Regions from separate parts of the Halobacillus sp. ABA4_118 genome, predicted to be linked through region 2. Evidence: a T-box and tRNA genes for the amino acid it is inferred to sense, from the RefSeq annotation. Region 2 holds a T-box; the other holds one or more tRNA genes.
What was found. The T-box of region 2 lies ahead of glyQ (glycine--tRNA ligase subunit alpha). A T-box ahead of a tRNA ligase gene usually reads a tRNA of that ligase, here a tRNA-Gly.
Positions count from the first base shown of each region.

Region 1: it has a tRNA-Gly gene. The T-box ahead of glyQ (glycine--tRNA ligase subunit alpha) is inferred to sense a tRNA for this amino acid. The anticodon was not compared.

Region 1 covers NZ_JBSWWS010000001.1:220,406-236,004, reverse strand. The annotation lists gene racE (glutamate racemase) at 1-357, shown strand, start outside; gene ACXAGL_RS01285 (GerMN domain-containing protein) at 464-1,543, shown strand; gene rph (ribonuclease PH) at 1,670-2,431, shown strand; gene ACXAGL_RS01275 (XTP/dITP diphosphatase) at 2,428-3,021, shown strand; gene ACXAGL_RS01270 (metallophosphoesterase) at 3,037-3,561, shown strand; tRNA gene ACXAGL_RS01265 (tRNA-Gly) at 3,828-3,901, shown strand; tRNA gene ACXAGL_RS01260 (tRNA-Arg) at 3,915-3,988, shown strand; gene gabR (MocR-like transcriptional regulator GabR) at 4,138-5,550, opposite strand; gene gabT (4-aminobutyrate--2-oxoglutarate transaminase) at 5,663-6,970, shown strand; gene ACXAGL_RS01245 (NAD-dependent succinate-semialdehyde dehydrogenase) at 6,992-8,386, shown strand; gene ACXAGL_RS01240 (APC family permease) at 8,712-10,103, shown strand; gene ACXAGL_RS01235 (hypothetical protein) at 10,131-10,310, shown strand; gene ACXAGL_RS01230 (sodium:solute symporter family protein) at 10,326-11,918, shown strand; gene ACXAGL_RS01225 (allantoate amidohydrolase) at 11,939-13,165, shown strand; gene ACXAGL_RS01220 (ArgE/DapE family deacylase) at 13,193-14,458, shown strand; gene ACXAGL_RS01215 (Ltp family lipoprotein) at 14,590-14,709, shown strand; gene ACXAGL_RS01210 (acyl-CoA carboxylase subunit beta) at 14,860-15,599, shown strand, end outside.
Region 2 covers NZ_JBSWWS010000001.1:73,993-89,591, reverse strand. The annotation lists gene ACXAGL_RS00520 (PhoH family protein) at 1-690, shown strand, start outside; gene ybeY (rRNA maturation RNase YbeY) at 908-1,375, shown strand; gene ACXAGL_RS00510 (diacylglycerol kinase) at 1,350-1,730, shown strand; gene era (GTPase Era) at 1,803-2,708, shown strand; gene ACXAGL_RS00500 (YqzL family protein) at 2,767-2,958, shown strand; gene recO (DNA repair protein RecO) at 2,977-3,723, shown strand; T-box leader at 3,773-3,944, shown strand; gene glyQ (glycine--tRNA ligase subunit alpha) at 4,007-4,894, shown strand; gene glyS (glycine--tRNA ligase subunit beta) at 4,887-6,971, shown strand; gene ccpN (transcriptional regulator CcpN) at 7,053-7,682, shown strand; gene ACXAGL_RS00475 (pyruvate, water dikinase regulatory protein) at 7,704-8,516, shown strand; gene ACXAGL_RS00470 (DUF188 domain-containing protein) at 8,765-9,226, shown strand; gene dnaG (DNA primase) at 9,264-11,075, shown strand; gene rpoD (RNA polymerase sigma factor RpoD) at 11,117-12,250, shown strand; gene ACXAGL_RS00455 (hypothetical protein) at 12,329-12,862, shown strand; gene cccA (cytochrome c550) at 12,970-13,338, shown strand; gene ACXAGL_RS00445 (tRNA (adenine(22)-N(1))-methyltransferase) at 13,403-14,110, shown strand; gene ACXAGL_RS00440 (Nif3-like dinuclear metal center hexameric protein) at 14,107-15,222, shown strand; gene ACXAGL_RS00435 (4-hydroxy-3-methylbut-2-enyl diphosphate reductase) at 15,259-15,599, opposite strand, start outside.

The DNA.
Region 1 (15,599 bases), 150 kb from region 2:
TTATCCGGTCCGAAAGCGGAAGGAATCGTTTCCCGAACGCTGCAGCCATTGAAGGACATGAATCATATTGATACATTGATCCTCGGCTGCACCCATTATCCGCTCATCAAGGATCTGGTCCAGAACGAGATGGGGGATCACATCCAGGTCATCAGCTCCGGTGAGGAAACAGCCCGTGAAGCGAGCCTGATTCTTGCCTATCACAAAGCACTGGAAACCGATGACCATACACCAAGGCATGAATTTTACACGACCGGCGATATGGAGAAATTCCGTCTCGTCGCCAACAGCTGGTTTGAAGAGCCGATTCAGATCCTGAAATCGGTAGAACTGGAACACGTATCAAGCTCCGCCTGAAACAGGCGGAGCTTTTTCATATGCTGTTCTCCTCCAAATTACCCTGGTCTATTCCAATCGAGGGCTCGTATACATGGTAGTACAATCTATCTCAGGGGGGAAAAGAATGAGAAAATACAGCTATAAATCCTTTTTGACGGCCCTGGTGCTTCTAATGTGCACGGGGCTGCTTGCCGGATGCCTGTTTGAAGGAGAACAGTCGCTGGAGAAAATGGATGCTCCGGATGAAGCTGTGACAACATCACCGGAAGAGGATGGTTCAGCACCGGAGGAGGATGGAGAGAAAGCAGAGGATTCGACAGAACAGGAATCCACAGCAACCGTCCCTCGTGAGCTTTATTTAATGGATGCCAATGGAATGATCGCCCCACAGACTGTGGAACTGCCGGCTTCTCAGGAAGTCGCTTCCCAGGCGTTGGAATACCTTGTGAAGGATGGGCCGGTCACGAATCTGCTGCCGAACGGGTTTGAAGCCGTTCTGCCGGCAGGAACAGAAATTCTTGGGTTGAATACGGAAGAAAATGGAACGCTTGTCGTCGATGTGTCGGAGGACTTTAAAAATTACGAGGCCAAGGATGAAGAGAAAATCCTTCAGGCGATGACCTACACACTCACTCAGTTTGACAACGTGAAGCGGATTAAGCTGTGGATCAACGGACACGAGCAGGAAGTCATGCCTGTAGACGGCACTCCGATCTCCCAGGGCGTCTCCCGGGCGGACGGGATTAATAATAACGTCGGCGTGCAGCGCGATGTGCTGAACAGCAAGGCCGTTACCGTCTACTTCCCTGCCCAGAACGGGGAGCAGGTGTACCACGTTCCTGTCACCACACGTGTCGCTGAAGACAGTGATGAATATGCGGCAAGAGTGGAGGCCCTTTTTGAAGGGCCTGAGCTCGGCAGCTCATTGACCAACCCCTTCCATGAAGGGGCAGAAATGGTCAGCTCCCGGCTGGAGAACGGCGTCCTCGCCCTTTCCTTCAATGAAAAAATCCTGACAGGATCAGATCAGCCGGCCCTGTCTGATGCTGCCCTCGCCAGCCTTGTGTTGAGCATGACGGATCTTGAGGATGTGGAATCGGTCGAAGTTCAGGTCGAAGGATCGGAGCAGGTCATCAATGAAGCGGGTGAGCCGCTCGCCGAACCTGTTTCAAGAACCGACATCAGTGGTGCTGAAGAAATGTAAAACCCGGCGCTTCAGAAGTGAATCACTTTTGAAGCGCTTTTTACGTTCATGAATAACTACCCGCACGTATGTAATTTGTGTTAAGATGGGCAAGGATAATGATGAAGAAAAAGGAGGTCATCATTGATGCGAAATGATCAACGCGAAGTCAATGAATTAAGAACCGTCACAATAGAAACCGATTATGTGAAACACCCGGAGGGATCTGTACTCATCAGCTTTGGAGATACAAAAGTGATCTGTAATGCCAGCATTGAGGACCGAGTGCCTCCTTTTTTACGTGGTCAGGGCAAAGGCTGGATTACAGCTGAATATGCCATGCTTCCAAGAGCCACGGAATCACGCAACATCCGTGAATCTTCTAAAGGGAAAGTATCCGGCCGGACGATGGAAATCCAGCGCCTGATCGGCCGCTCTCTACGCGCGGTCGTCGATCTTGATAAAATCGGAGAACGTACCATCTGGGTCGACTGTGACGTCATCCAGGCCGATGGTGGCACGCGGACCGCTTCCATTACAGGTGCCTTTGTAGCTGTCGTGCTTGCTCTAGGAAAGCTTGTGAACAAAAAATCCATCAAAGAGCTGCCGATCACCGATTACTTGACGGCGATTTCCGTCGGGGTACTGCCGGACGGCAAAGAAGTTCTCGACCTCTGCTACGAAGAAGACAGCCGTGCTGAAGTAGACATGAACGTCATCATGACCGGCAAAGGCGAATTCGTAGAGCTTCAGGGAACAGGAGAAGAAGCAACCTTCTCGATGCAGCAGCTGCAGAAAATGCTTTCTCTTGCCGACGAAGGTGTCCAGGAGCTGATCAAGCTTCAGGAAGAAGCAATCGGAGAGTGGGCAGACGTGATTCGTGCTAAAGCCGGAGCCGCCAAAGCATGAAGGAACTATTAATCGCCACTAAGAACGAAGGGAAGATCAAAGAGTTCCGCGAGATGTTTTGCAAATACGGCATCTCCGTCGTTTCCCTTCTCGATCATGACCCTTCCATCGATATTGAAGAAACCGGTAAAACGTTTGAGGAGAATGCCGTCATTAAAGCAGAAGCGATGATGCGTGCCTTGAACATCCCTGTTGTAGCCGATGATTCCGGTTTAGAGGTCGATGCCCTGAACGGAGAGCCGGGGGTTTATTCCGCCCGCTATGCAGGAATAGAAAAAGATGACGAAAAAAATACAGCTAAACTGCTGAACGAGCTGAACGGAGTGTCCGAAGAAGAACGGACCGCCCGTTTCGTCTGTGCCGTAGCCGTCGCACGACCGGGAGAAGCGACGTTTACGAAGCGTGGAACGTGTGAAGGCCGAATTGCCGGGGAGCCGCAGGGAGAGCAAGGGTTCGGATATGATCCTGTGTTCATCCCGGAAGGCTCCAGCCGGACGATGGCTGAGCACACGTCCGACGAAAAGAACGCCATCAGCCACCGTCATCATGCCATCGTGCAGATCGAAGACTGGCTGAAAACTCAATCCTGAAAGTGGGGATGAAGGATGCCGAAAGTACTCATCATCAGTGACACACACGGACTAACCGACGAAGTAATGGAAGTGAAAGAACGTCACAGCGACGTGGATGCTATGATCCACTGTGGCGACTCCGAGCTCTCCTACGGATCGAAGGAGCTGGAAGGCTTTCATTATGCCAAAGGAAACTGTGACTTCGAACCCGAAATGGAAAACGATCAGGTTTTCACTGTCGGAGACATCACATTCCTCGTTACGCACGGGCATTTGTTTCAAGTGAAATCCACCCTGATGCCCTTGTCCTACAGAGCGGAAGAGGCTGGAGCCCAAATCGCCTGCTTCGGACATTCGCATATTGCAGGAGCGGAAAAGGTGAAGGACACCCTCTTCATTAATCCGGGAAGCGCAAGACTTCCACGTGACCGCGAAGAACCGACCTACGCCATTCTGGAGTGGGAGGATCTCGATCACGTCCGCCTGCAGTATTACCATGTGAACGGGCAGAAAATCGACGGTCTTTCCATGGAAACAGCAGTAGCAGCAAAGAATTAAAATTCTTTGCTGCAATCTGTTGACATATAAGCGAATCCCTAATATAATAATTCTTGTCCGCTTCAAAAGGACGTTAAAAAATATCCTTTGAAACACACATACATAGCTTTACATGCGCGGGTAGTTTAGTAGTAAAATCTCAGCCACGAGCTGAACTTCTACCGAATCCACTGCGAGTTGCCCCGACGGACTTTACTTCCTTAAGAAGCTTTCAGAGGAAGGGGCATGCTGCGAAAGATAAACGCAGCTGAAACACATTTACATATGCGGGTGTAGTTTAGTGGTAAAACCTCAGCCTTCCAAGCTGATGATGAGGGTTCGATTCCCTTCACCCGCTCCATACATATTTATTTGTCCCAGTAGCTCAGCTGGATAGAGCAACAGCCTTCTAAGCTGTGGGTCGGGAGTTCGAATCTCTCCTGGGACGCTAAATGAAAAAACCGAAACCTTTTCAAAGGTTTCGGTTTTTTTATGGAAAATTTTTTATGTCTATAAAAAGCCTTGTGTTAGAGTTTTTTCATGATTTATTACAAATACGTTATAATCCATAAGATGTAGATTCATGAATTCATACGGCTAGAAGAAAAGAGAAGATAAGCGCCTTACAGACTCCCTTATTTTGTTATCTTCCATATTAGCAAAACCAATAACTAGTTTCTTTTTCCCTTTCTCAGTCATCTCATAATCCCGTAAGAAAAAGCGGCGAATCGTATATAGAACGATTTTGTTTTCTCTGGCCCGTTCCTCAATCTCAACATAAGAAAGAGACGTTTCAATATCCACTAAAAAATGAAGGCCGGCAGGAATGTTGTGAATTGTTATCTTGTCTTGAAACGTCTGGCGCAGCTCCCGAATAAGCGCTGCTCTTTTCGCTTTATAATAGGCATTCATCCGCTTAACGTGCCTTCCGTATTCCCCTTCATCAATGAAGTATTTAAGGGTCCACAAGTTGAGTCCTGAAGGGCCGTCAATCCAATAGTCAAAAGCATTCCGGTAGCTTTGTAACAAGTCGGGTGGCAGAACCATATAGCTGATCCGTAGGCTCGGAAGCAGAGTTTTCGAAAAGGTCCCGGTATAGATGACTTGCTGGTTCTGGTCGAGACTCTGAAGGGAAGGGATATGGTCCGTTCCATATTTAAATTCACTATCATAGTCGTCTTCCACAATGTAACGACCAGGAGACTCGGCTGCCCAGTTTAGAAGCTCTATTCTTCTATTTATAGGCATGATTGTCCCAGTAGGAAACTGGTGGGAGGGAGTTACAAAAACCCATTGAGGATCGCTATCCAAAAGGTCCTGAATTGAGATACCCTGTCGGTCCAAAGTCGCTGGAGTTACCGGGAAACCCATATTTTTAAGTAGATTATAAAACCGCTGGTACCCAGGATTTTCGACAGCCACTTGTGTATCTTTTGCCTGTAAAGACATTAATTTATGAATTAGTGGCTGGGTTCCGGATCCGATGACAATTTGTTCGGGCCGGCACCGAACGCCCCTGGTGAGAGCAATCATCGTTGCGATTGATTCGCGGAGTTCATATGGCCCTTGAGGATGTGGAAGGAGGGCGAGTTGGGTTCGATGATGCTCCATGACTTTCTGCTGGTACTTCCTCCATTTCTTAAAAGGGAAATGCTCCGCATCGGTGGCAATATGAGAAAATGTAACCTTGGGATGAAATCCATCTTTAGTACAGTCCTCTCTCAAACCCTCTGGGAAAGGAACGTCTTCTTTGTTTCTTTTAATGTAACTTGTAATATCTTCTACAAAATACCCTTTGCGTTCTGCACTGTATATATAACCTTCCGCTAGTAATTGCTCGTAGGCGTGGGCTACGGAATTAAGACTGACCTCCAGATCCTGGGCCAGTCTCCGTTTCGATGGAAGCTTCTTTTTGCTGAGACGGTCGTCGAGGATCAGGTCTCTTAAGTGCGTATAAATCTGTTTGTAAATGGCAGGTTGTTCGGCTCCTTTTTCAATATGGAAAAACACAAATAGCTCCTCCTACTATGTATCTGGTCCCATTATTATTTAAAATCTGGTACTTTTAATTGTACCAGAAAATTGTCATAATTATCTATAAAATTTAGGGGAGGGATCAGCAGTGACCAATAAAACATTGAATAAAGATGATTTGCAGAGGAAAAGAAAGAAATACATACCAAAAGGAATAGGGAATGGGAATACCAATATAGCCGACTATGCTAGAGGAGCAAGAGTATTCGATAATGAAGGCCGTGAATGGATTGACTTTGCTGGAGCCATCGGTACGCTTAATGTAGGGCATACGCATCCAAAAGTGACGGAAGCCGTCAAGAATCAGGCGGACCGCTACCTTCATCCAGGCTTTAATGTGATTATGTATGACAGCTACATCAATCTGGCTGAAAAGTTGTGCACGATTACGCCTGGTTCATTCGATAAAATGGCTATGCTATTTAATTCCGGGGCCGAGGCTGTAGAAAATGCGGTCAAAGTAGCCAGGAAATATACGAAACGACAGGCTGTTGTTTCCTTTGAACGCGCATTCCACGGACGTACGAATCTAACGATGGGTATGACCAGCAAGGTGAAGCCTTATAAATATAACTTCGGACCTTATACGCCGGAGATTTACCAGGCTCCATATCCTTATATGGCCAATAAACCCGAACAGATGACCGATGAGGAATATATTGACTACAGTATCATGCGCTTTAAGGAGTATTTCGTCACCGCGGTCGCACCGGAAACGGTAGCATGTGTCGTAATGGAGCCGGTCCAAGGTGAAGGCGGTTTCATTATTCCTCCAAAACGCTTTGTGCAGGAAGTAAGAGACTTCTGTAGCGAGCACGGCATTGTTTTTGTGGCTGATGAAATCCAGACGGGTTTTGCACGAACAGGACGGTTATTTGCAAGTGAACATTTCGATATTGAGCCGGATGTTATGACGCTGTCGAAATCCCTTGCAGCAGGTATGCCGTTAAGTGCGGTAGTCGGAAAAGCAGAAATCATGGACGCTTCCTCTCCAGGGGAACTTGGTGGGACCTATGCCGGGAATCCGGTCGCCTGTGAAGCGGCTCTTGCTGTCATTGAGGTTATGGAAGAGGAAAACCTAAGCGATAAAGCTGAACACATTGGTGCTACACTGGAAGATAAATTAGAAGAGTTGAAAGCCCGCCACGATTATCTTGGCGATATCCGCAGACTTGGCGCGATGGTTGCGGTAGAAATTGTTGATGCGGAAGGGAACCCGGACAAAGCAAAAACGGGTGCAATCACATCCTATGCCAACAATAATGGACTGCTGCTTCTTTCTGCTGGGGTAAAAGGAAATGTCGTTCGTTTTCTGACACCGCTTGTAATCACGGATGAGGAATTGAATGAAGGAATGACGATTTTAGGACAGGCTTTTGACGAAGCGGCAGACTAATCGAAGAGAGGAGGAGGCTTTATGGGGAATACGATCCAAGTAAAAAACCCGGCAACCGGGGATATCTTGAAAGAGGTAGATGTGACCTCAGCTTCCGAAATTGAAACGGCCTTAAGAGAGGGAGATGAGGCATTCAAATCATGGTCAAAGGTGAATGCTCATGAGCGTTCACGTCTTTTGAAAGAATGGTCTGAGAAAATTAAAGAAGAAACGGAACAGCTGGCGGAAGTAATGACGCTTGAAAGTGGAAAGCCGCTTAAAGAATCACGTGGAGAAGTCGCCTATGCGGCAAGTTATATCGATTGGTATGCGGAAGAAGCGAAACGAATCTACGGCCGAACGATTCCTTCTAACACTGAATCCAAACGCATTGTTGTAACTAAAGAGCCTGTCGGTCTTGTGGCTGCCATCACCCCATGGAACTTCCCTGCCGCTATGATGACGAGAAAAGCTGCACCTGCCTTAGCCGCGGGCTGCACGTTCGTGGTTAAACCCGCCGAAGAAACGCCGCTTACGACGATCAGATTGGTGCAATTAGCCCATGAGGTTGGGATTCCAAAAAATGTGGTTCAATACGTGAATGGATACGGAGCAGATGTTGGGCCGATTTTCACAGATAGTCCACTCGTACGTAAGATAACCTTTACCGGTTCTACGCCAGTAGGCAAGTTACTAATGGAAAACAGTGCGGCAACCATGAAGCACGTATCCATGGAACTAGGAGGTCATGCGCCGCTTATCTTGGCAAAAGATGCCGATATCGATTTCGCTGTCGAGCAGACGCTTGCTTCGAAATTTCGGAACGCCGGGCAGACATGCATCTGCGCGAATCGAGTGCTCGTCCATGAATCCATAGCGGATGAGTTTTCAGAGAAACTTACCGCTCGCATCAAAGAGCTTAAGGTCGGAAATGGTCTTCATGAAGAAACGGATGTTGGGCCGGTTATTAATGCGGATGGTTATGAAAAGATCCATACGCAGATTGAAGATGCAGTGGATAAGGGTGCGAAGGTTCTTTATGGTCATCAATACGATAAAGATGATGAAAAAGGCTATTATTTTGTTCATCCTACTGTACTCGAAAACGTCGGGGAAGGCATGGACATCATGCAGGAGGAAACGTTTGGTCCCGTAATTCCACTGACAACTTTCCGTGAGAATGAAGAAGCGGTCAACATTGCCAACAATACACCGTTCGGGCTCGCCGCTTACTTCTTCACCAATGATTACCGAACCGGTATTTACTACCAGGAGCATCTGAAGTTCGGAATCCTCGGCTGGAACGATGGAGCACCATCTGCAGCGCATGCACCGTTCGGTGGTATGAAAGAGAGTGGCATTGGACGTGAGGGCGGTCCTGAGGGGATCGAACCTTACATTGAAACGAAGTATCTTTCTATCGGAGGCATTGAATAGTTTTTTTAGTTGTTGAAAAAGTTATTTCTTGTTCAAAACCAAGTAGTTTGAAAACTTTAGTATTCATGGGTGGTGCGGCAAGTGCGATTCTACTAGTGCTTGTCCACTTCCCAAAGGTACAAGGGATTTACGAGGCTATTAGCAATGAACCATCTATAATTTCTGCTTTAATTTACTGAATATTTAGCAAACAAGACAATACATAGCTTCCACGTAATCGTTGTAATTTGTGAGTTATACAATATGTGATTGAATGTAACGATCAGAAAGTTTCTTTTATTAAGAAAAGAGAAATTTGTAACACAAACCTAGGAGGACCTTTTCCATGGAAGAACAAAAATTAAAGAAAGTCCTATCAAACTTTGATTTATTATTTCTGGCCCTCGGAGCCATGCTTGGTTGGGGATGGGTGGTACTCTCTGGTACTTGGATAACGGAAGCAGGCTCACTGGGAGCGGTTATAGCCTTTGTAATTGGCGGTTTTCTTGTCATCTGTGTGGGGTTAAACTATGCAGAACTAGCTTCAGCAATGCCCAAGGTGGGTGGAGAGCATGAATACGTACATAAGGCATTAGGAGCCAAGTACTCTTTTGTAGCCTCTTGGGCAATCACCCTTGGATATGTATCCGTAGCAACATTTGAAGCCGTTGCTCTACCGACTGTTATTGACTACTTACTACCAAATTATCAGGCTGGTTATCTGTGGACCATAGCTGGCTGGGATGTTCACTTAAATTGGGTGTTAATTGGTTCAGTAGGAGCCTTAATAATTACGTTCATTAATTATATCGGTTTAAAGCAGGCAGCAGTTCTGCAGACGGTTTTTACTTTGATGATTATTGCCGTAGGACTCATATTAATTTTTGGCTCTGCCTTCCTTGGAGACCCAGGGAATCTGTCTCCATTCTTCGTTGGAGGTGCAAGCGGTATCATGACCGTGTTAGTCATGGTCCCCTTCTTGTTTGTTGGATTCGATGTGATTCCACAGGTGGCGGAAGAAGCCAATCTCCCTCGCAGGAAAATCGGTACACTATTAATTGTATCTGTAAGCAGTGCTGTCATATTTTATCTTGCGATTGCCTTAGGCGTGGGATTAGGATTAAATCCTGCTCAGCTGACGAATGCACAACTCGCTTCTGCAGATGCGATGGGAGCGCTTTTTAATTCAAATACTTTTGCCCAAATTCTGATCCTTGGCGGTGTGGCCGGGATTATCACAAGCTGGAACTCTTTCATTATTGGAGGTAGCCGCGTCCTCTATGCGATGGCGAAATCCGGAATGCTGCCCGCCTGGTTTGGTTATCTGCATCCGAAGTACCATACACCTTCAAATTCGATATTATTTATCGGCGTTCTTTCTATGCTAGCACCACTATTAGGTAGGTCCGCACTCGTATGGATTGTAGATGCTGGCGGCTTAGGAATAGTCGTTGCCTATTTCTTTGTAGCCCTGTCTTTTATTGTTTTAAGGAAAAAGAAACCCGAGATGGAGCGACCATTCCGCGCAGCAAAATCACCAATCTTTGGCTACTTAGCTCTCGTATTAAGTTTAGGGTTCATAATTCTATATTTCCCTGGGATGCCAGCAAGTCTTATCTGGCCGTATGAGTGGATCATGGTAGCTGGGTGGACTTTACTTGGCGCTTATTTCTTTATTCAGATGTTGCGTGGAACGTATCAGAAGAAAATGAATTCTTCACAAAAGCGGGCTTTATAGAAGATGGAAAAGGGGGGGGGGAAGACCATGAATGTTGAAATTTTAATTTTATTTATTAACGCAACGCTGGTAACCGTCATTTCATCCGTTGTTGTAATTGCTATTCTCAGAAAGCAATATCTGCCTATTATCAAAGAGATGGAAAAGGAAGAGAATCAGGAAGAGTATACGGAATCGGAAGAAAAACGAATCAACAGTAATTTATAATAGAGGGGAATCAATATGGCCATTACGATATTTGCGCTCGTCTTACTGCTTTATGTAGTTGTAGGAGCTTTCATTAGCCGTTATGTTAAAAATAGTGATGACTTTTATACCATGGGAGGAAGAGGATCGACCATTCTCATCGTCGGTACGCTTGCAGCCACGTATCTTAGTGCTGCAACGCTGCTCGGGATAGCGGGTCAATCTTATAAAGAAGGTCCACTTGTTATTGCGACACTCGGATCATTTGGTGCTTGGCTCGGAACTCTGGTCGCTGTCGTCTATATGGGAAGAAAAATGAAAGCGTTAGGTTGTAAGACGATGCCGGACTTCTTTGATAAGCGATTCAACAGTAAGTGGGTCAGCATTATTGCTATTATCATAATGATTGTAGGTTTGGTTGGGTACGGTGTTATTCAGTTTATTGGAGCAGGACTGGTACTAAGTGAAATAACGGGTATCAATTTCCAATTACTCATTGTCTTATTTACAATTGCGTTGATTGCCTTTACAGCCTTTGGCGGTATGTATGGAGTGGTCGTAACGGATACGCTCATGTTCTTCACGATGCTTACGATCTCCATTGTGATTGCTCCGATAATTATTGGACAGGCTGGGTTTGAACAAATGAAAGGTTTATCAGAAACCATGCCTAATTACTGGACGATCGGCGGTACGGAGAATCGCTCGATTGGTTGGTCAATTTCTCAGTTTCTCGTTTGGATTATGTTCTTTGCCTGTATGCCGGCGCTCGTATCGCGTGTATTTCCGGCTAAAAATGATTTCGTCATTCTAAAAGCAGCTATCATCGGTGTCTTTTTCGCACCTTTCATGCAGTTGACCGTCTTTATCGCAGCAGGTGGTATGCAAGTATTGCAACCAGGTATTACGCCTACGGACAACGCGATGATTGTTGGGTTTATGGAGTTTACACCTTCAGCCGTGGCAGGTGTAGGACTCGCTGCACTCATGGCTTCAATCATGTCCACAGCTTCTACATTATTTGTCCTGGTAGGTTTCGCGTTATCCAGAGATTTGTATGAAAGACTGTTTGAAAAAGAACTTAATGAAAAACAAAGTCTTACTGCAGCAAGAATTGGTCAAATCATAGTAGCGGTCGTCATCTGCGCGATTGCCCTTGCTCGCCCATCCGCGATTTACTGGATTTCTATTTATGCAGGATCCATTTTTGCGGTTGGCTGGCTGCCGACTATCGTAGCATCTTTTGAATGGAAGAAAATGAACAGTAAAGCCGCTATGATCAGCATGTTATCCGGGGTTGCTTCGTTTCTTCTCTTTGGGGAGCTGATCAGAGCAGGGGTTATGACGCTGCCGACCGGTGTGGACGAACTGATGCTGGCGCTGCTTGTCTCTGTACTATCTCTCATAGGCGCTGGGCTCGTAACGAAGCCGAATGCCCATGAACTGAATTATTACACAGAGATGAAGCGTTCAAGTATGGCATCGATAACTATCAAGGAATTTTTGAAGCAGCCGAACGGTCTTCAAAAGATCAAAAAACAGTATAAACAGTTAATTACTGTTTCTGTACTATTTACATTCATATCCGTCGTGGTATGGGGATACTTTTTTATAAAACTCGGACTCTAATAATCTATTGAGACAGGGAGATGGTAAACGTGAACACGATTAATGAAGAACGACTCTTCCGTATGCTTTCCAAAAGTTCAGAAACAGGGGCGATTCCGGGAAATGGTCTAAGTCGACTAGCACTATCTGATCAAGATCAAGAGATGAGAAATATATATAAAGAATGGTGTGAAGAAGCAGGATTAATGTTACGGATAGACGACTTAGGAAATATGTATGCCAGAAGGGCAGGAAAGAATAACCTCCCTCCTGTGGTGGTGGGATCCCACCTTGACACACAGCCAGCAGGAGGGCGATTCGATGGCATCCTCGGAGTTTTGTTGGCTCTGGAAGTGGTGCAGACTTTAAATGATAATGGCATAGAAACCGAACGACCTCTGGAAATCGTTAATTTCACAAATGAAGAAGGTGCTCGATTTGAACCTCCTATGCTCGGATCTGGTGGGATCGCCGGGGTATTTGATCAAGCGTATGTATATAGTAGAAAAGATGCTGATGGCTTTAGTTTCTTAGAAGAATTGGAAAGAATCGGATATAAAGGAGAAGCAGGAAACCGACTCGGTGATTTCCATTTTTTTCTCGAGCTACATATTGAACAGGGCCCCATTCTTGAAGATGAAGACAAACAGATTGGAGTTGTGGAAGGGGTTCAGGGCATCAATTGGCTGGAAGTGACTCTTAAGGGGGAAGCGGATCATGCCGGTCCGACCCCGATGCACTTACGAAAAGATGCGCTGATGGCTGCTGCAGAAATTATGAATCAATTGGAAAAAAATATTGCGACTACCGATATTACCGTAACCGTTGGTAAGATCTCCGTTTCTCCAAATTCGGTTAATTGTGTTCCTGGCGAAGCTCATTTTACCGTAGATATCCGAAGCGCCAATGATAAACTTCGAAAGGAAGCCTTTGAAGAAACGAAGAAAACGATTCGCCGTGTCTCTGAGGATAGAGAGGTGGGCGTGGAGATGACAGAATTGTGGGAAACTGAAAAAATTGATTTTGATAGTAATATTACGGAAGTTATAGAGAACAGTGCAACTGAACTCGGGTATTCTTCAAAAAGAATACTTAGCGGTGCCGGGCATGATGCCAAGTACGTCAACAATCTCGGTCCCACAGCCATGATCTTTGTGCCGAGCGTAAACGGCAAGAGTCATGTGCCCAGCGAATTAACACTGGATCGAGATATTGTGAGCGGAGCCAATACGCTCTATCATACGGTCCTTACATTATCTAAGGAATAAAAACAAAAGTAAGGTGTGAACTTATTTATGGAAACCAGTAACGAGCTTGTGCGTAATAAAATAGAAGAGCTATGGGAAGAAGAAAAGTTGTTCTTGAAGACGCTCGGAAGTTTTCCCAGTACATTAGGAAATGAAAAAGGTGTTCAACAGTTTGTTTACAACTACTTACAGGATATTGGGCTGGACACAGAGGTGGTCATGATCGATCCGGACCGATTAAGAAAGTATGAAAACTTTGGTGAACCTGAATGGTCTTATGAAGACCGCCCAGTAGTGGTAGGAGAATGGAAAAATAACGGACCAAAAAAAGGAAAAAGCCTCATTCTGCAAAGCCATATGGACGTGGTAAGTGCCGAACCTGAAGATCAATGGGAAACTTCGCCATATTCGCCGGTAATAAAAGACGGAAAAATGTACGGTAGAGGGATTCTGGATATGAAAGGCGGGTTTGCGGCTATTGTGATGGCTGTTAAAGCACTCCGTGAATCTGGCATTGAACTCGGTGCAAATCTGCAAATTCAGAGTGTCATCGAAGAAGAATGTACCGGGAACGGGGCACTTGCCTTACTAGATCAGGGGTACACGGCAGATGGAGCCCTTATCCCTGAGCCCACCCAATCTCGTTTGATTAAGGCACAAGTAGGCGTTATATGGGTTCGGGTGAAAGTAAATGGAGCCGGTGCCCACGTAGAACGTGCGGAGAGTGCTCAAAATGCCATTATGAAAGCGAATAAATTGATGGAATCGCTGATGGAGTACCGTGAGCATATTAATAACCGTCCAAAACATCCCGATTTTGAGCATCACCCCCATCCACTCAACGTCAGTGTTGGTCTGATTGAGGGAGGGAACTGGGCATCCAGTGTTCCGACAGAATGTACGTTTGAAGCGCGAGTCGGCTTCTATCCAGGAACCGATCCGGAAGATGTAAAAAAAGAGGTCGAGCAATGGTTGTTGGATGCTGCTGAAGAGGATGATTGGCTTAAAGAAGCAAAGCCGCAATTTACGTTTTATGGCTTTTCTGCCCCAGGCTATACGATTTCGAAAGAAGAAGAGATTATGGAGGAAGTGGCTGCCTCGCATTATGCGGTAACTGGAAAAGAGGTAAAAGACCTGTCGTTTACTGCTACCACGGATTTGCGGGCGTTTGGTGAGTTCGATATTCCTGCCACGTGTTATGGTCCGAGTGGGGGCGATATGCATGCGCCGAATGAGTATATTGAGCTTTCAAGTTTAAAAGAAGTGACGCATACGATTGCTGAGTTTATTTTACGGTGGTGTAAAGAAAAGTAGCTTGAAAGGATCGGAAGCTGTGAATGTCTCTGCTTCGCAAGAACAGGCCGTTTACATGGCCCAGGATTATTTGGATTATAGTCCATTTTGAATATGGCCCAGGATTATTTGGATTATAGTCCATTTTGAATATGGCTCAGGATTATCTTGATTATTCTTCTTTTTCAAGATCAGGTTTAATTGACCAATTGACTTATGAAGGATTCAGTACAGAAGATGCAGTCTATGCGGTGAACCAAGTTGGTTTGTAATGGCAGAAGGAGCAGTAAATAGCTGCTCCTTCTTTTATTTACAGCCCTCTAAAAGAATTGAATTTTCAGACTAATTAACCTATACTAACAAATAAACCCTATTTTTTTGACCGCTACATACCAACCAGTCAGTATCTAAAGGAGGTTCTTATGAAAACAAACGAAAAACAAACCGATTCCTCTACAGAACAAAAGCCTATTAAGCTTACCGCTCATGAAAGAATTCACCTGCTTGCTGATGACGGATCCTTTCTTGAACTCGGAAAATCTGCCCATTCATCTGTCCCGGGAATGGAAGAACGGACGCCTGCCGATGGGCTGATCGGCGGTTTGATCCGTGTCGATGGCCGGGAAGCGGTCGTTCAGGCCATGGATGTGAGTGTGTTATCTGGAACGGAAGGGGAGGTCCACCTCAGGAAGAGTGAGTATTTTCATCAATACGCAAAAAAGAGGAAGCTGCCGCTATTTAATTTATGTGAAGGCGGAGGGCTGCGGATGCCGGACGGGATGGGTTCAGACGGAATCAGTGACAAGCTTTTTCCGAACTGTCTGCTGGATCACTCCAGAGAAACCCCAATCTTTACCGCCATTCTTGGGGACAGCTTCGGCGGTCCGACGTGGATGGCCGTGACATCGGATTTTGTCACACAGGTGCGCGGAACGGGAATGGCCGTTGCCGGGCCGAGGATGTTGGAGATGGCGAGTGGAGAAGAGATTAAAGCCGAAGAACTTGGGGGGCCTGATATGCATGCGGCATATACAGGACAGATTGATCACGTCGCTGACACAGAGGAAGAAGCGATAACGGCTATGAAGCGGTTTTTCAGCTATCTGCCTTCTTCATATGAAGACACGCCTCCTTTTAAAGTATCTGTGCCTTCGCCCTCATC
Region 2 (15,599 bases):
AAAATCAATCAGTTTGAAGCGTTGTTTGAAGACGAAATCACGAAAAACTCTAAAGGTAAGTCCATCCGGGTAAAAACTCTCGGTCAGCGGAATTATATTGCTGCTATTAAAAATCATGATCTTGTATTCGGAATCGGCCCGGCCGGAACCGGAAAAACATACTTAGCTGTCATTATGGCCGTCAATGCCCTGAAAAATGGAGACGTAAAAAAGATCATTTTGACACGGCCTGCCGTTGAAGCCGGGGAAAGCCTTGGTTTCCTGCCCGGGGATTTGAAGGAAAAAGTGGATCCTTATCTACGGCCGCTGTATGATTCTCTTCATGACGTTTTCGGAGCAGAACACACAGCAAGACTGATTGACCGGGGGACGATCGAGATCGCCCCGCTTGCCTATATGAGGGGCCGGACCCTGGATGATGCGTTTGCCATTCTGGATGAAGCGCAGAACACCACCCCTGAACAAATGAAAATGTTCCTGACCCGGCTTGGCTTTGGATCGAAGATGATCATCACCGGGGATATTACCCAGGTCGACCTGCCAAAAGGCGTAAAGTCAGGGCTGCGTGTAGCTGAAGAGACGCTTGGGTATGTCAAAGGTGCATCGTTCATTAAGCTTGATCAGTCGGACGTTGTACGTCACCCGCTTGTACAGAGAATCATTGACGCATATGAAGGCGACAAACAATAAGACCCTCCCCGGGTCTTATTTCTTTTTGTGTCCGCTTACCATGAACCATTTGCCTTGGAGCATGACACCCTATATGATAGGGGGAGAGGGGAGCTTTTCACTTGGAAAAGCGGTCTTATGGCCGGAAAGAAAAGGCCCATAATAACAACACCCTGCAGCAGACGCAGTTACTATGGATGAGGCTGAATAAGCCCTTAAATAAGGAGGAAGACAAGTGATCACGATTGATTTTCATGATGAAACGAACTCTGTAGACGAAGCTTTTGTTGATATGATCCAGCGCATTCTTGAATTTGCAGGTGGACGGGAAGGCATTACTGGAGATGCTGAAGTATCGGTAAGCTTTGTTGACAATAAAGAAATTCAGGAACTCAACCGCAACTACCGCCAGAAGGATGAGCCGACAGACGTCATTTCCTTTGCCATGCAGGAGACAGGGGAAGGCGAAGTGGACATCCTGGATGAGAACCTTCCAATGATGCTCGGTGATATCGTCATCTCTGTGGACAAGGCCAAGGAGCAGGCGGAGGATTATCATCACTCTCTGGAAAGGGAATTCGGTTTCCTTGCTCTTCACGGGTTCCTCCATCTGCTGGGATATGATCATCTGAATGAAGAGGATGAAAAGAAGATGTTCACCCGCCAGGAGGACATTCTCCGTGAATTCGGGCTCCAGCGATCCTAAGAAAAAAGGAATAGGATTTGCCTATGCATGGAGAGGCATCAAACTGGTCTGGACATCGGAGCGGAATTTCCGCATTCATACCGCGGCTGCCATTCTGGCCTTAACAGCAGGCGGAATCCTGCGGTTATCCTTGGTGGAATGGGCTGTTCTTACGGTGACAATCGCTCTGGTCCTGACATTAGAGATGGTTAATTCCGCTATTGAAAAACTGCTGGACCACCTGCATCCGGACCGTCACCCGGCCGTGGGAGCTGTCAAGGACGTGGCGGCAGGTGCGGTACTTACGGCTGCCGGTGGATCTGTGGTCGTAGGTGTTTTCCTGTTCGGGCCGAAGCTCCTTGCTTTATTCATGTAACGGTAGACCTTACGGGATGTTATAATAGAATATAGAAGAACCTAAAGGTTAGATTTTATTGGAGGAACATGTATGACAGAGAATTTCAAATCAGGCTTCATTACGATTGTGGGCCGTCCGAACGTTGGTAAATCCACGTTCATGAACCGCGTAATTGGTGAGAAAATTGCCATCATGAGTGATAAGCCCCAGACAACGAGAAACAAAATCCAGGGTGTCTACACCGATGAAGAATCCCAGATGGTCTTTATCGACACCCCTGGTATTCATAAACCAAAGCACAAACTCGGCGATTTTATGGTGAACACAGCTGAAAATACGCTCAATGAAGTGGATGCCGTCCTGTTTATGATCAATGCAGAAGAAGGATACGGGCGCGGGGATCAGTTCATTATCGATCGTCTCCAACGCGTGAACCAGCCTGTCTTCCTGATCATTAACAAAATCGACCGGGTGCACCCGGACAAGCTGCTGCCGTTGATTGAGCAGTACAAGGACATGTATGATTTTGAAGAAATCATACCGATCTCCGCTCTCGAAGGTAACAACGTCAACCATCTGCTCGGGGTTTTAAAAAGCCATCTGCCGGAAGGTCCGCAGTTTTATCCGGAAGACCAGATTACCGATCACCCGGAGCGGTTTGTCATCAGTGAATTTATCCGTGAAAAGGTGCTTCACCTGACGCGGGAGGAAATTCCGCACTCGATTGCTGTAGTCATCGAAGGGATAAAGCCCAGGGAAGATGCTCCCGGCGTTTATATCCAGGCGGCGATCATCGTGGAACGTAAATCTCAAAAAGGGATCATTATTGGGAAGCAGGGCAGCATGCTGAAGGAAGTCGGCAAGAGAGCCCGTAAGGATATTGAATCCCTGCTCGGCAGTAAAGTGTATCTTGAACTGTGGGTGAAAGTACAGAAAGACTGGCGGAACAAGCAGATTCAACTCAGCGATTTCGGTTACAGGGACGACGAATACTAAAGGTTGGAAAAAATTAAGCCTTATAGATCAGGCCGGGGAAAGCAAGATAAGAATGTAAATGGTATCAGCGAATAAAAGAAAGGCGGTGTTTCTTGTGCTCGACAACCTTTCATGGAACGTTTTCAGGCAGACGGGAAGTGTGGAAACTTACTTGATGATGAAAGAATTTGAGTCGCAGGATCAACAACAGTCTCAGGAACCATTTGCTTCCTCCCCTGATCCCCTGACAACGAATGACCAAAATTCGTAAACGGAGCAGGTGATACACTTGATGGACAAAGTGGAAGGCCTTGTGATCCGTACTAATAATTATGGGGAAACACATAAGATAGTCACGATGATGACAAGGGAGAAAGGGAAAATAGGTGTCATGGCCAGAGGCGCTAAGAAGCCGAAGAGCCGGATGGCATCTGTATCCCAGCCGTTTATTCACGGAATGTATCTCATACAGTCAGGATCCGGACTTGGATCTATGAGCCAGGGGGAAATGTTATCCTCCCTCCGTTCCATCCGCGAGGATATTGTCAAAACAGCCTATGCTTCCTACATTGCAGAGCTGACCGACAAGCTCATAGAAGAAAAACAACCGGATCCTTTTCTTTTTGAACAGCTTCTGCAGACGATGGTGTGGATGAATGAAGATAAAGATCCGAACATCCTCACTATGATGTATGAATTGAAGCTTTTTAAAAAGGCCGGATTTGCGCCGGTGGTTGATCACTGCCTGAACTGCGGCAGTACAGAAGGTCCGTATTCCTTTTCCATGTCCGAAGGCGGTCTTCTCTGCTACCGCTGCAAGCATATCGATCCCGGAGCCTACGGCCTGCCGGATCCGCTTCCAAAGCTGCTGCGTGTATTTTTACATATTGATGTAAAACGACTCGGACAGATTACCATGAAGGAAGAAAATAAAAAGCTGCTCCGTCAGCTGATGGATGAATACTATGACCGTTACGGCGGATATTTTATCAAATCCAAAAAGTTTTTGAAGCAGCTTGATTTATTTTCTGAGTGAGGTTTGACAGCATCCTTGCAACTAGAGTATGATTCTAATATCAAATATACGTACTGCAGTGAAAGAGAGGAGTAGCTGAACCCCGTTCTCCACAAGCGAGCCTGAGCCGGTGAAAGTCAGGCGGGAACCATTCAGTGAAGGCGCTCTGGAGCAGTTTTTTAAAGTGGCTTTTCTACATAGAAGAGCAATTAGGGTGGAACCGCGGAAATCCCGTCCCTATGTCTGATTCAGGCATAGGGGCGGGATTTTCTTTATCCGCTCACTATTAGGAGGAGGAAAAGACTTGAATATTCAAGATATGATTTTAACCCTGCAGAATCACTGGTCCAGCCAGGGGTGTCTGCTCATGCAGGCTTATGATACGGAAAAAGGGGCAGGAACGATGTCTCCGATGACCCTGCTTCGAAGCCTTGGTCCGGAACCTTGGAACGTAGCTTATGTAGAACCGTCCCGTCGTCCGGCTGATGGACGCTATGGCCAGAACCCAAACCGTTTGTACCAGCACCATCAGTTCCAGGTCATCATGAAACCATCCCCGGATAACATCCAGGAGCTGTATTTAGAATCCCTGCGTGCCCTTGGCATCGATCCGTTGAAGCATGATATCCGCTTCGTTGAAGATAACTGGGAAAACCCGACACTTGGAGCCGCCGGCCTTGGATGGGAAGTATGGTTGGACGGTATGGAAATCACTCAATTCACGTACTTCCAGCAGATCGGTGGATTGGAAGCGAAGCCGGTTTCAGCGGAAATCACGTACGGACTTGAGCGTCTGGCGTCCTATATCCAGGATAAGGAAAACGTATTTGAACTGGAGTGGACCAATGGCGTGACAGTTGGAGATATCTTCACACAGCCGGAATACGAACATTCCGTTTATACGTTCGAAGCGTCTGATGAAAAGATGCTCTTTGATTTGTTTGGGACCTATGAGAAAGAAGCGGAACGCATCATGGAAGAGGGACTCGTGTTCCCGGCGTATGATTACGTGCTGAAGTGTTCGCATACGTTCAATCTCCTGGACGCTAAGGGCGTCATCAGTGTCACAGAGAGGACGGGGTACATTTCACGGGTCCGGAACCTTGCCCGTAAAATTGCGAAAACCTATGTAGAAGAAAGGGAACGCCTCGGATTCCCAATGTTGAAGAAAGAAGGTGGAGCAGATGAGTAAGACTGTATTATTTGAGCTCGGCCTGGAGGAGCTTCCTGCCCGTTTTATTAATGATGCTCTTGCCCAGTTGAAAGATAAGACAGAGAAGTGGCTGACAGATAACCGGATTCCTTTTGGTGATATTCACGGCTTTGCCACACCGAGAAGACTGGCTGTCCAAATCACAGAAGTTGCTGATAAGCAGCCGGACGTCGAGGAAGAGGCGAAAGGCCCTGCTAAAAAGATTGCCTTGGATGAAGAAGGGAACTGGTCGAAGGCTGCCATTGGATTTACGAAAGGGCAGGGCAGAGACGTTGATGATATTTACTTCAAGGAAATCAAGGGTACAGAATATGTGCACGTGCGTAAGTTCATTGAAGGAAAGGAAACAGCCGCTCTGCTTGAGCAGTTTGGAGAGGTTTTTCTTTCTCTGAATTTTCCAAAGAATATGCGCTGGGGAGCCCGTGACCTCCGTTTTGCCCGCCCGATCCGCTGGATGGTGGCTTTATTCGGGGAGCAGGTGATTCCTTTCCAGATTGAGAACGTTCATACAGACCGCCGGACATTCGGTCATCGTTTCCTTGGATCAGAAACAACCATCACGAGTGCGGATCACTACGAACAGACGCTTTCTGATCAATACGTGATGGCCTCCGTGGAAAAGCGTCAGGACCAAATTGTAACCCAGCTTAAACAGCTGGAAGAGAAACAGAGCTGGAAGCTTATGATAGATGAGGAGCTTCTCGAAGAAGTGACCCATCTGGTGGAATATCCAGCTGTTTTCAGCGGCGCATTCTCAGAGGAATTCCTGGAGGTGCCTGAAGAAGCATTGATTACATCCATGAAAGAGCACCAGCGTTATTTCCCTGTCCGCTCCCATGATAACAAGCTGCTGCCATATTTCGTCGGTGTGCGTAATGGCGACGACCAGAACATTGATATCGTAGCCCGAGGAAACGAAAAGGTGTTGAAAGCACGCTTGAAAGATGCGCAGTTCTTTTATGAGGAAGATCAGAAGGGAAGCATCGATGAGAAGATGGAGAAGCTTTCCCGTATGGTTTATCAGGAGGAACTTGGGACGCTTGCGGATAAGGTTCAGCGGATAACAGCCATTACTGGCAAACTGAGTGAATGGCTCCACCTGAGTAAAGAAGAAAAACAAAAAGCTACCCGTGCTGCGGAAATCTGCAAATTTGACCTTGTCACCCAGATGGTCGATGAATTCACTGAACTTCAAGGAGTGATGGGGGAGAAGTATGCCCGTCTGTTTGGCGAAGATGAGGAAGTGGCTGTAGCTGTCAATGAACACTATATGCCTCGGCAGGCCAATGGTGAAGTTCCGGCATCTACAATCGGATCCATTGTAAGCATCGCAGATAAGCTCGATACGATCGTCGGCAGTGTATCTATTGGTCGTGTACCAACAGGATCCCAGGATCCATACGGGTTGAGAAGACAGGCCCTCGGTATTCTTCAAACCCTGAACAGCCGTGGCTGGTCCGTGTCCGTCGAGAAACTGATCGATCTTGTTCATCAGTTCTATATCGAGCTTGAACTCCCTACGAGATCGGAAGAAGAAGTTCACAACGATCTTCATGAATTTTTCCGTGTCCGTGCGGCCTACCTGCTTCGTGAAAAACAAGTGGATCCCGATGTGGTGGAAGCTGTTCTCGCCCAGGGGATCGGTCATTTCCCTGTTGCAGGAAGAAAAGCAGAACTCCTGGTTGAAAAGCGGAATGAACCTTCTTTCAAACCTGTCCAGGAGGCCCTCGGCCGCGTATTAAATTTAGCGAAAAAAGCCGATGCAGACGCGGTGAATCCGGATCTATTTGAGAACAAAGAAGAGCAGCAGCTTTACGATGTTTTCCAAACGGTCCATGAATCGTACAGCCGTCAGATGTCTGAAGGCCTTGTCGAAGAGGCACTGGAGACCTTGTCCGAACTGGCAGACTCCATTCACGCCTTCTTTGATGCGGTCATGGTCATGGCAGAGGATGAAAGAGTCAAAGCCAACCGACTCGGCCTGTTGAAGCAGATTTCTGAAGACATTTATCAGTATGCCGATCTGACACGAATCGAGTGGAAACAACAGTTCTAAGCACCCTTCTTTTACCCATTCAGGAAAATGAGGTATAATGAAGAATAGTATGTCACATTCAGCGTTCAGGGTGGTGAGAACTTGGAATTATCAAACCGGCAGGAGCAGATTATTCAAATTGTGAAGGATAATGGACCGATTACCGGAGAGAACATCGCAGAAAGACTGGAATTAACACGGGCGACTCTGCGTCCGGATCTTGCTATATTAACCATGGCAGGCTATCTGGATGCGCGGCCGCGGGTGGGGTATTTTTTCACGGGGAAAACAGGTTCTGAACTTTTCACGGAAAAACTGAAAAAGTTCAAAGTGAGGGAATACCAGTCCCTCCCGATTGTTGTAGAGGAAGACGTATCGGCGTATGATGCGATCTGTGCGATGTTTCTTGAAGATGTCGGAACATTGTTTGTCACGAACCATAAATCCCATCTTGTCGGCGTCCTTTCCAGAAAGGACCTGCTGAGGGCAAGCATAGGATCGAAGGACTTAACGTCCATCCCGGTCCATATCATTATGACGCGGATGCCGAATATTACGATATGTGAACCTGAGGATCTCCTTTTGGACGCCGCCCAGCAGTTAATAGAAAAACAGATCGACGGACTGCCGGTCGTGAATCCTGCAGAGGATGGGCTTGAGGTCGTTGGAAGGTTAACGAAAACGAATATAACCAAAGCCCTTGTAGAACTTGCACGCGATCAGCATATTTGATTCAGGATTAGGAGGGGCAGTATGGAGAAACCATTAATTTATGTACTATCCGATTCCGTAGGGGAGACCGCTGAGCTTGTTACCAAGGCTTGTTTGAGTCAGTTTGATGACGGACCTTTTGATCTTCAGCGCATCCCTTATGTAGAAGATAAAGGGACAATTAACGAAGCTGTTCTTCAAGCGAAAGAGCACGATGCCATGATCGGCTTTACCCTTGTCGTTCCTGAGTACAGGATTCACCTGAAACAGGAAGCCGAAAAACACGGAGTCCGCTGTGTTGATATCATGGGGCCGATGATGGAAGCGATGGAAAGTCACCTCCAAATACAGCCGAGACTGGAACCCGGCCTCGTCCACAAGCTTGATGAGGATTATTTCAAGCGGGTGGAAGCCATTGAATTCGCTGTCCGGTATGATGATGGCCGTGACCCGCGGGGCATTTCCAAGGCAGATATCGTTTTGATCGGCGTATCCCGAACGTCCAAAACTCCATTGTCCCAGTATCTTGCTCATAAAAGGCTGAAAGTGGCAAACGTCCCGATTGTTCCGGAAGTCCAGCCACCGTCTGAATTGTTCCGGGTGGACCCGGAGAAATGCATCGGCTTGAAAATCAGTGCAGAAAAGCTGAATGATATCCGGAAGGAACGTTTGAAATCCCTGGGACTCGGTGATCAGGCTACATATGCCAACCTTGAACGGATCAGCCAGGAGCTGGAGCATTTCAACAGAATCGTCGATAAAATCGGCTGCCCGGTTATTGATGTCTCTAATAAAGCTGTAGAGGAAACGGCGAATATCATTATGAATAAGCTGAGGAAAGATGCTCAGGAATAATGCAGTATCTCAAAAAGTCGCGCTTTGATTAAGCGCGGCTTTTGTTGGGAAGAATGAAATTAGGTAAAATTAGACATAGCATTCACAGGAGAAATGTATTATAATATTTTTTTGTGGAAAAATCCTGACAGGTCCGGTTTTCATATCTGCAGGATCTTTACTCCTTACGCACATTGTCTATTTTTCAGAAAAATAAAACATTTGCTTTTTAGGAGGATTCTACCGCTTGCTGTAGAAATATTGATACTATGCCAAAAATACATCGAACGGTCTGGGTGGACGCAGACAGCTGTCCCGTTCAGAAGGAAATCGAGGAAATGAGTGCGGACTGCGGCGTGACGGCCAGGTTCATTGCTACGGTTAATCATTTCAGTACAGAAAAGTCACAGACATCGTGGACCTTTGTTGATGATGGTTCCCAGTCTGTAGACCTTTACATTTTGAATGCAGCTGCCAAGGGAGATGTGGTCATTACGCAGGACTTGTCGCTGGCTGTTCTCCTGACCTCTAAAGGGGTTTATGTGATGACGCCGCGAGGAAAACTGATAAAGGAAACCGATGCGGATCACATTATGAACCAGAAGTTTATCCGGCAGCAGACGATGAAGCAGAAGCGTAAATGGAAGGGGCCTTCCGCCTTTACGGACAAGCACAGAGAAGAGTTCCGGGAAACTTTCCAATATTTGTTGTCTGATCATGAAGGAATTTAGCCTTTGGAAGAGAATAATTGATTAGTATGGTGATCATATGGCTGGACACATTCCAGAAGAAAAAGTAGATGAGATTCGGAAATCAGCCGACATTGTGGAAGTGATCGGCGATTATGTTGACCTCAAAAAGCAGGGGAGAAACCATTTCGGCCTTTGTCCATTCCATGGGGAAAACACGCCTTCTTTTTCCGTTTCGCAGGATAAGCAGATTTTCCATTGCTTCGGTTGTGGAAAGGGAGGGAATGTCTACACCTTCCTTATGGAAATGGAAGGATACAGTTTTATACAGGCCCTCAAGCAGCTTTCTGAACGCACAGGTGTGGAAATTCCAGAGCAGTTTGCTGAGGAGAACTACACCGGTGCGGATAATCAGGAATCACAGGCGATGCTTGAAGCACACCAGTGGCTGACAAAATTATACCATCATTTGTTAAAGAATTCCAAGGACGGCCGGAAAGCCTATGAATATCTTTTGGACAGAGGTTTTACAGAAGAAACCATCCAGAAGTATCAGCTCGGGTATTCACCGGATGATAAGGATTTCGTCGTCACTTTTCTTGAGAAAAAAGGCTTTCACCCCCAGACGATGGTCAAAGCCGGCCTGCTGAGTGTGAATGATCAGGGGAATTATGCCGACCGCTTTCGCGGAAGGGTCATGTTTCCGCTGCGCAACCACCTGGGAAAGACCGTGGCTTTTGCAGGAAGAGCTCTTGGAGAGCAGCAGCCCAAATACTTGAATAGTCCGGAAACGGAACTCTTTCATAAGGGCCGGCTGCTTTATAACTTCGATCTTGCCCGGTCCTCCATACGTAAGGAAAAAACCGTTGTCCTATTCGAAGGGTTCGGGGATGTTATATCCGCTGCCCAGTCGGGTATCCCTTATGCAGTAGGGACGATGGGGACATCGCTTTCCAGTACACAGGCCAACTTGTTGAAAAAGTATACGGATCAGATCATCGTCTGTTATGACGGTGACCGCGCCGGGATTGAGGCGGCTGTCAAGGCTGCCAGACTGACAAAAAGCATCGGTTGTCAGACGTTTGTGGCCCGCGTGCCCGACGGTCTGGATCCGGATGATTTCATCCAGCGGCATGGCGGGGACCGTTTCAAGAAGGAAGTGCTTGATACCAGCGACACGTACATCTCCTTTATGATGAGTTATCTCCGCAGGGATTATAACCTGCAGGTGGAAGGAGATCGTATCGCCTATATCGAAAAAGTACTACAGGAGATTGCCACTCTGGATCGTGCGGTCGAAAGAGAGCATTACCTGAATGAGATGTCCTCTGAATTTCAGTTATCTCTGGAAACCTTGAAAGAGGAAATCAGTCAGATAAGAAGTCAGCAGGGTGTGAAGGATAATGAGCCAAAGAACCGATATACTAATCCTAAGAGGGAAACATCGGTTCAGAACAAGCTTCTTCCTGCGTTTCATAATGCGGAAAGAAAGCTGATTGCATATATGTTGAAAGATCCCTACATTGCTGATAAAGTTCAGGAGGAAATAGGAGGGGCTTTCAATATAGAAGATCATCAGGTCATTGTCACACATCTTTACGCATATTATGAAGACGGCAATGAATCAGATATCAGTCAGTTCGTTGAAATGATTGAGGATATGTCCATCAAAAACCTCGTGATCGAGCTCGCAATGGCACCCGTCAGTGAGGAAGTATCCGATCAGGAAATCCATGATTATATAGAGCGGATTCGATTGGAAAACTGGGATCGAACGGATATTAAGAGCCTGGAATCCGAGTTGAAGCGGGCTGAACAGCAGAACGAGCCGATCAAGGCCGCGGAAATTGCGATGGAGATTATAAAACGGAAAAAAGAATTAAAAGCGTAATCAGGTAGAGTTTGGATAGATTGTTGGAAGGAGGGGGACTTATGGCAGAGAAGAAACAACAGCCATCACGTTCTAAAGAAACTGAAAATCAGACGGAATTGACACTGGAGCAGGCCAAAGAGCAGGTCGTAGAGTTAGGGAAAAAACGCGGAATCCTCGCGTATGAAGAGGTGGCTGAGAAATTATCCAGCTTCGAACTCGACTCCGATCAAATGGATGAATTTTACGAGCACCTGAATGAACAGGGCGTAGAGGTCATCGGTGATTCTGAATCGGACCCTAGTATCAAGCAGCTCGATAAGGAAGAGGAATTCGACCTCAATGACCTGAGTGTACCTCCAGGTGTGAAAATCAATGACCCGGTCCGTATGTATCTGAAAGAAATCGGCCGCGTCAATCTATTATCAGCCAAAGATGAAATCAGTCTTGCCCAGCGTATAGAAAATGGGGATGAAGAAGCGAAAAGGGATCTGGCAGAAGCCAACCTTCGTCTCGTTGTAAGTATTGCCAAGCGTTACGTCGGCCGCGGCATGCTTTTCCTTGATCTAATCCAGGAAGGGAACATGGGTCTGATCAAAGCGGTAGAAAAATTCGATTACCGCAAAGGTTACAAATTCAGTACCTATGCTACATGGTGGATCAGACAGGCGATTACCCGTGCGATTGCCGACCAGGCACGTACCATCCGTATTCCGGTTCACATGGTGGAAACGATCAACAAACTGATCCGTGTGCAGCGGCAGCTTCTTCAGGATCTCGGCCGCGAACCGACACCAGAGGAAATTGCACAGGATATGGATCTTACACCGGATAAAGTCCGTGAAATCCTTAAGATTGCCCAGGAGCCCGTATCACTGGAAACACCGATCGGGGAAGAAGACGACTCCCATCTTGGTGATTTCATTGAGGACCAGGAAGCAACCTCCCCATCTGACCATGCCGCCTATGAACTATTGAAGGAACAGCTTGAAGACGTCCTGGACACACTGACAGATAGAGAAGAAAATGTCCTGCGCCTCCGTTTTGGACTTGATGACGGACGTACGCGAACACTCGAAGAGGTCGGAAAAGTGTTCGGAGTAACCCGGGAAAGAATCCGGCAGATCGAAGCGAAAGCTCTTCGTAAGCTGAGACACCCGAGCCGCAGCAAACGCCTGAAAGACTTTATGGAATAAGAACAGCCGTAGACTCAAGGTTCTTTTACAACGCCTATGTAGGAGGATCTTGAGTTTACCTGTGTTTTGGAGGAAAGTATGCAGGATGAGCGTACGAAAACCATCATTCATGAGATTCAGTACTGGAAAGAGAGCAGGCTTCTACCCGCGGAATACTGTGACTTTCTATTGGCGTTGTACACCAAAGGCGAGGAAGAAAAACCCGGCCATGCTCCTGTACAGACCGTACAGCTGCTGGTCCCGGCCTTTGTTCTGCTCAGCCTGTTTATGATACCCCTTACATTACTTGTCATTTATTTTACTCAAATGGGGTTCATAATGCAAACAGGGCTTTTGTCGTTTTTTGTGGGATCGGTATGGTTTATAAGTGGATGGTTACACTATAAACGGACCGACTGGTATTTGATACCTTTTGTGAACGGTCTGTTGATTCTTCTAATGATGTCCATCTTCGTAGTGGATCACTGGACAACATCCGTCCAGGCTGTCTACATAACGATGCTGTTTCATTTTCTTATCTGGATCAGCGTCGGAGTGTTTATGAAAATCAGGTTTTTATTATGGAGTGGCGTAACCGCTGTCATTTTATGGATCATTTTCATTGTTTTATAAGTTTTCGGTGGTTAAGCCTTTAATAAGTAACGGTTTTCATATAAAATAAAAATAGTCGAATAGACGCGAAAAATTCATATAGGGAATACATAAGGAGGTTGCCATTCATGAGAAAGAACCCTGTGATCCCATTTGCAATTATCGCTGTACTGGGGATCGTAGCCATGATCATTGTTTCTTCTGCCGGTATCAACCAACGTGAAGCGATTCAAAGCGAGGAAGAAGGCGGAGGAGAACAGACGGAAGAAACTGCATCCGCTGATCCGGAAGAAATGTACCAGAACAAGTGTTCAAGCTGCCATGGCGGTGACTTGAGTGGAGGCGCAGGTCCGAATCTTCAGGAAGTCGGCTCCCGTTATTCAGCAGAAGAGATCCAGGACATTATCATCAATGGTAAAGGATCACAGATGCCACCTGGTCTTTATACCGGTGAGCAGGCCACTCAGCTGGCAGAATGGCTCGCTGAGAAAAAATAAGAAGTACGTGAGAAGCTTTCTGCTGCTGTCAGAAAGCTTTTCTTTATGAGAGGAACGATTTTTTATGAATGTACATCAACTATCCGAACGGCTGGCAAAGGTAGCGGAATACCTGCCTGCTGGAGCAGTATTTGCTGATATAGGGTCTGATCATGCCTATCTGCCTTGTTATGTCTGTTTAAAGGATCCACAGGCACAAGCGATAGCCGGAGAGGTTAATCAAGGCCCTTATGACAGCGCCCTGAATGAAGTGAAAGCCCATGATCTTCAATCCAGGATCGATGTCAGATTGGGAGATGGTCTCGAAGTGATCCAGCCTGGAGAAGTTAAGCAGGTCACCATCGCCGGTATGGGAGGGCCGTTAATCCGGGATATTCTGGACAGAGGCAGGGATAAGTTAACCGCCGTTAACCGCATCATCGCCCAGCCGAACATTGATGCACGCTCGATCCGTCAATGGTTTTACACGCATGGATACAGCCTGATCGACGAACAGATCATGGAAGAAGGCGGACACATCTATGAAATCCTTTCAGCAGAAAAAGGGGACCCTGCCCGTGCTTATGACCCCGCCGACTTGGACAAAGAGCTTTGGCTCGGCCCTTACCTTATGAAGGAAAGGTCAGAAGCGTTTAGGAAGAAATGGCACGAGGAAATGATCAAGAAGGAATATATCCTGGATCAAATGCAGAAGGCTTCCACTGTGGATAAAGTGAAAGTGGACACGCTTCAAAAGGAAATGAAATGGCTGCAGGAGGTTTTATCAAAATGAATAAAGTAACGGCCGGGGAAATTATAAAAACATTGGAAACATGGGCACCGAAAAGCTTTGCTTATGACTGGGACAACGTAGGGCTGCAGGTGGGCAGCCTGAACAAGCCGGTGCAGAATGTCATGGTAACGCTTGATGTTGTTGAAAGTGTAGTGGATGAGGCGGTTGAAAAAAAGGTAGATCTTATCATTGCCCATCATCCTTTGTTATTTGTGAAACTTCATCAAATCAATGTGGATACGCCAAAAGGACGGATAGTCCAGAAGCTTCTTAAACACGACATTACGGTGTATGCGGCGCACACGAACCTGGATGTTGCAGAAGGCGGAGTGAATGATGTGATGGCAGACCTCCTCGATGTTAAAAACCGCCGGCCTTTGATTCCGACAGAAACGGAAAAGCTTGTGAAACTGGCTGTTTTTGTCCCTGATTCCCACCTGGAAGCTGTAAGGGATGCGGTGAGCGAAGCAGGGGCAGGTTTTATTGGTGATTACAGCCACTGTACCTATCAGGTTTCCGGTGAAGGGACGTTCAAACCTCAAGAGGGTACAAACCCTTATCTTGGGGAGCAGGGCCGCTTGGAGCAGGTCCAGGAGAAACGTTTGGAAACCATCGTTCCACAGGATAAGCTGTCTAAAGTTCTTGAAGCGATGGAAAAAGCCCACCCGTATGAGGAAGTGGCTTATGATCTTTATCCTCTTCTCAATGAAGGCAGGACCCTCGGAATTGGAAGAGTGGGCCGGCTGGACGAGCCCATTTCCCTCCAGGATTTTGCTGACAAAGTGAAGGAGCGTTTCGACGTCCCTCATGTGCGTGTGGCAGGGAAAATGGGAAAAACCGTTCAAACGGTCGCCGTTCTGGGTGGAAGTGGAGAAAAATATATTCAAAAGGCTAAGAGAAGCGGAGCTGACGTATATGTGACCGGAGATATGACCTTCCATATGACCCAGGACGCTGTAGAGATGGGCTTACATGTGATTGATCCCGGTCACCATGTGGAGAAAGTGGTCTGCGTAAAAGTACAGCAGTATCTGGAGGAACGCTGCAATAAAGATGGAGCCTTGAACATCCTGGTGTCCGAAGTGGATACAGAGCCCTTTATAATCCAGTAAAAAAAGGATGAAAGCGGGAAGCTTTCATCCTTTTTATTATCGTTTCACTTTTTTGCGTGCTCTTACAGGAGGGAGGATTTTCTTCTGCTCGACCTTGGATTCACGAATCCAGGTAGCATCGTCCTCATGGTCAAACTGCTCAATGAACTTGATCACTTCTTTTGTGATCGGTGTTGGCGTGGAAGCACCGGCGGTAACGGCTACTTTATGAACACCTTCCAGCCATTCCAGCTGTATTTCGGTTACATCAGCAATCCGGTAGGCGGTGGTTCCGGCCTTTTCTTTGGATACCTGGGCAAGCCTGTTGGAGTTATTACTCATCGGGTCACCAACAACGAGCGTCAAATCGGCTTCACCCGCCTGTTCTGACACAGCTT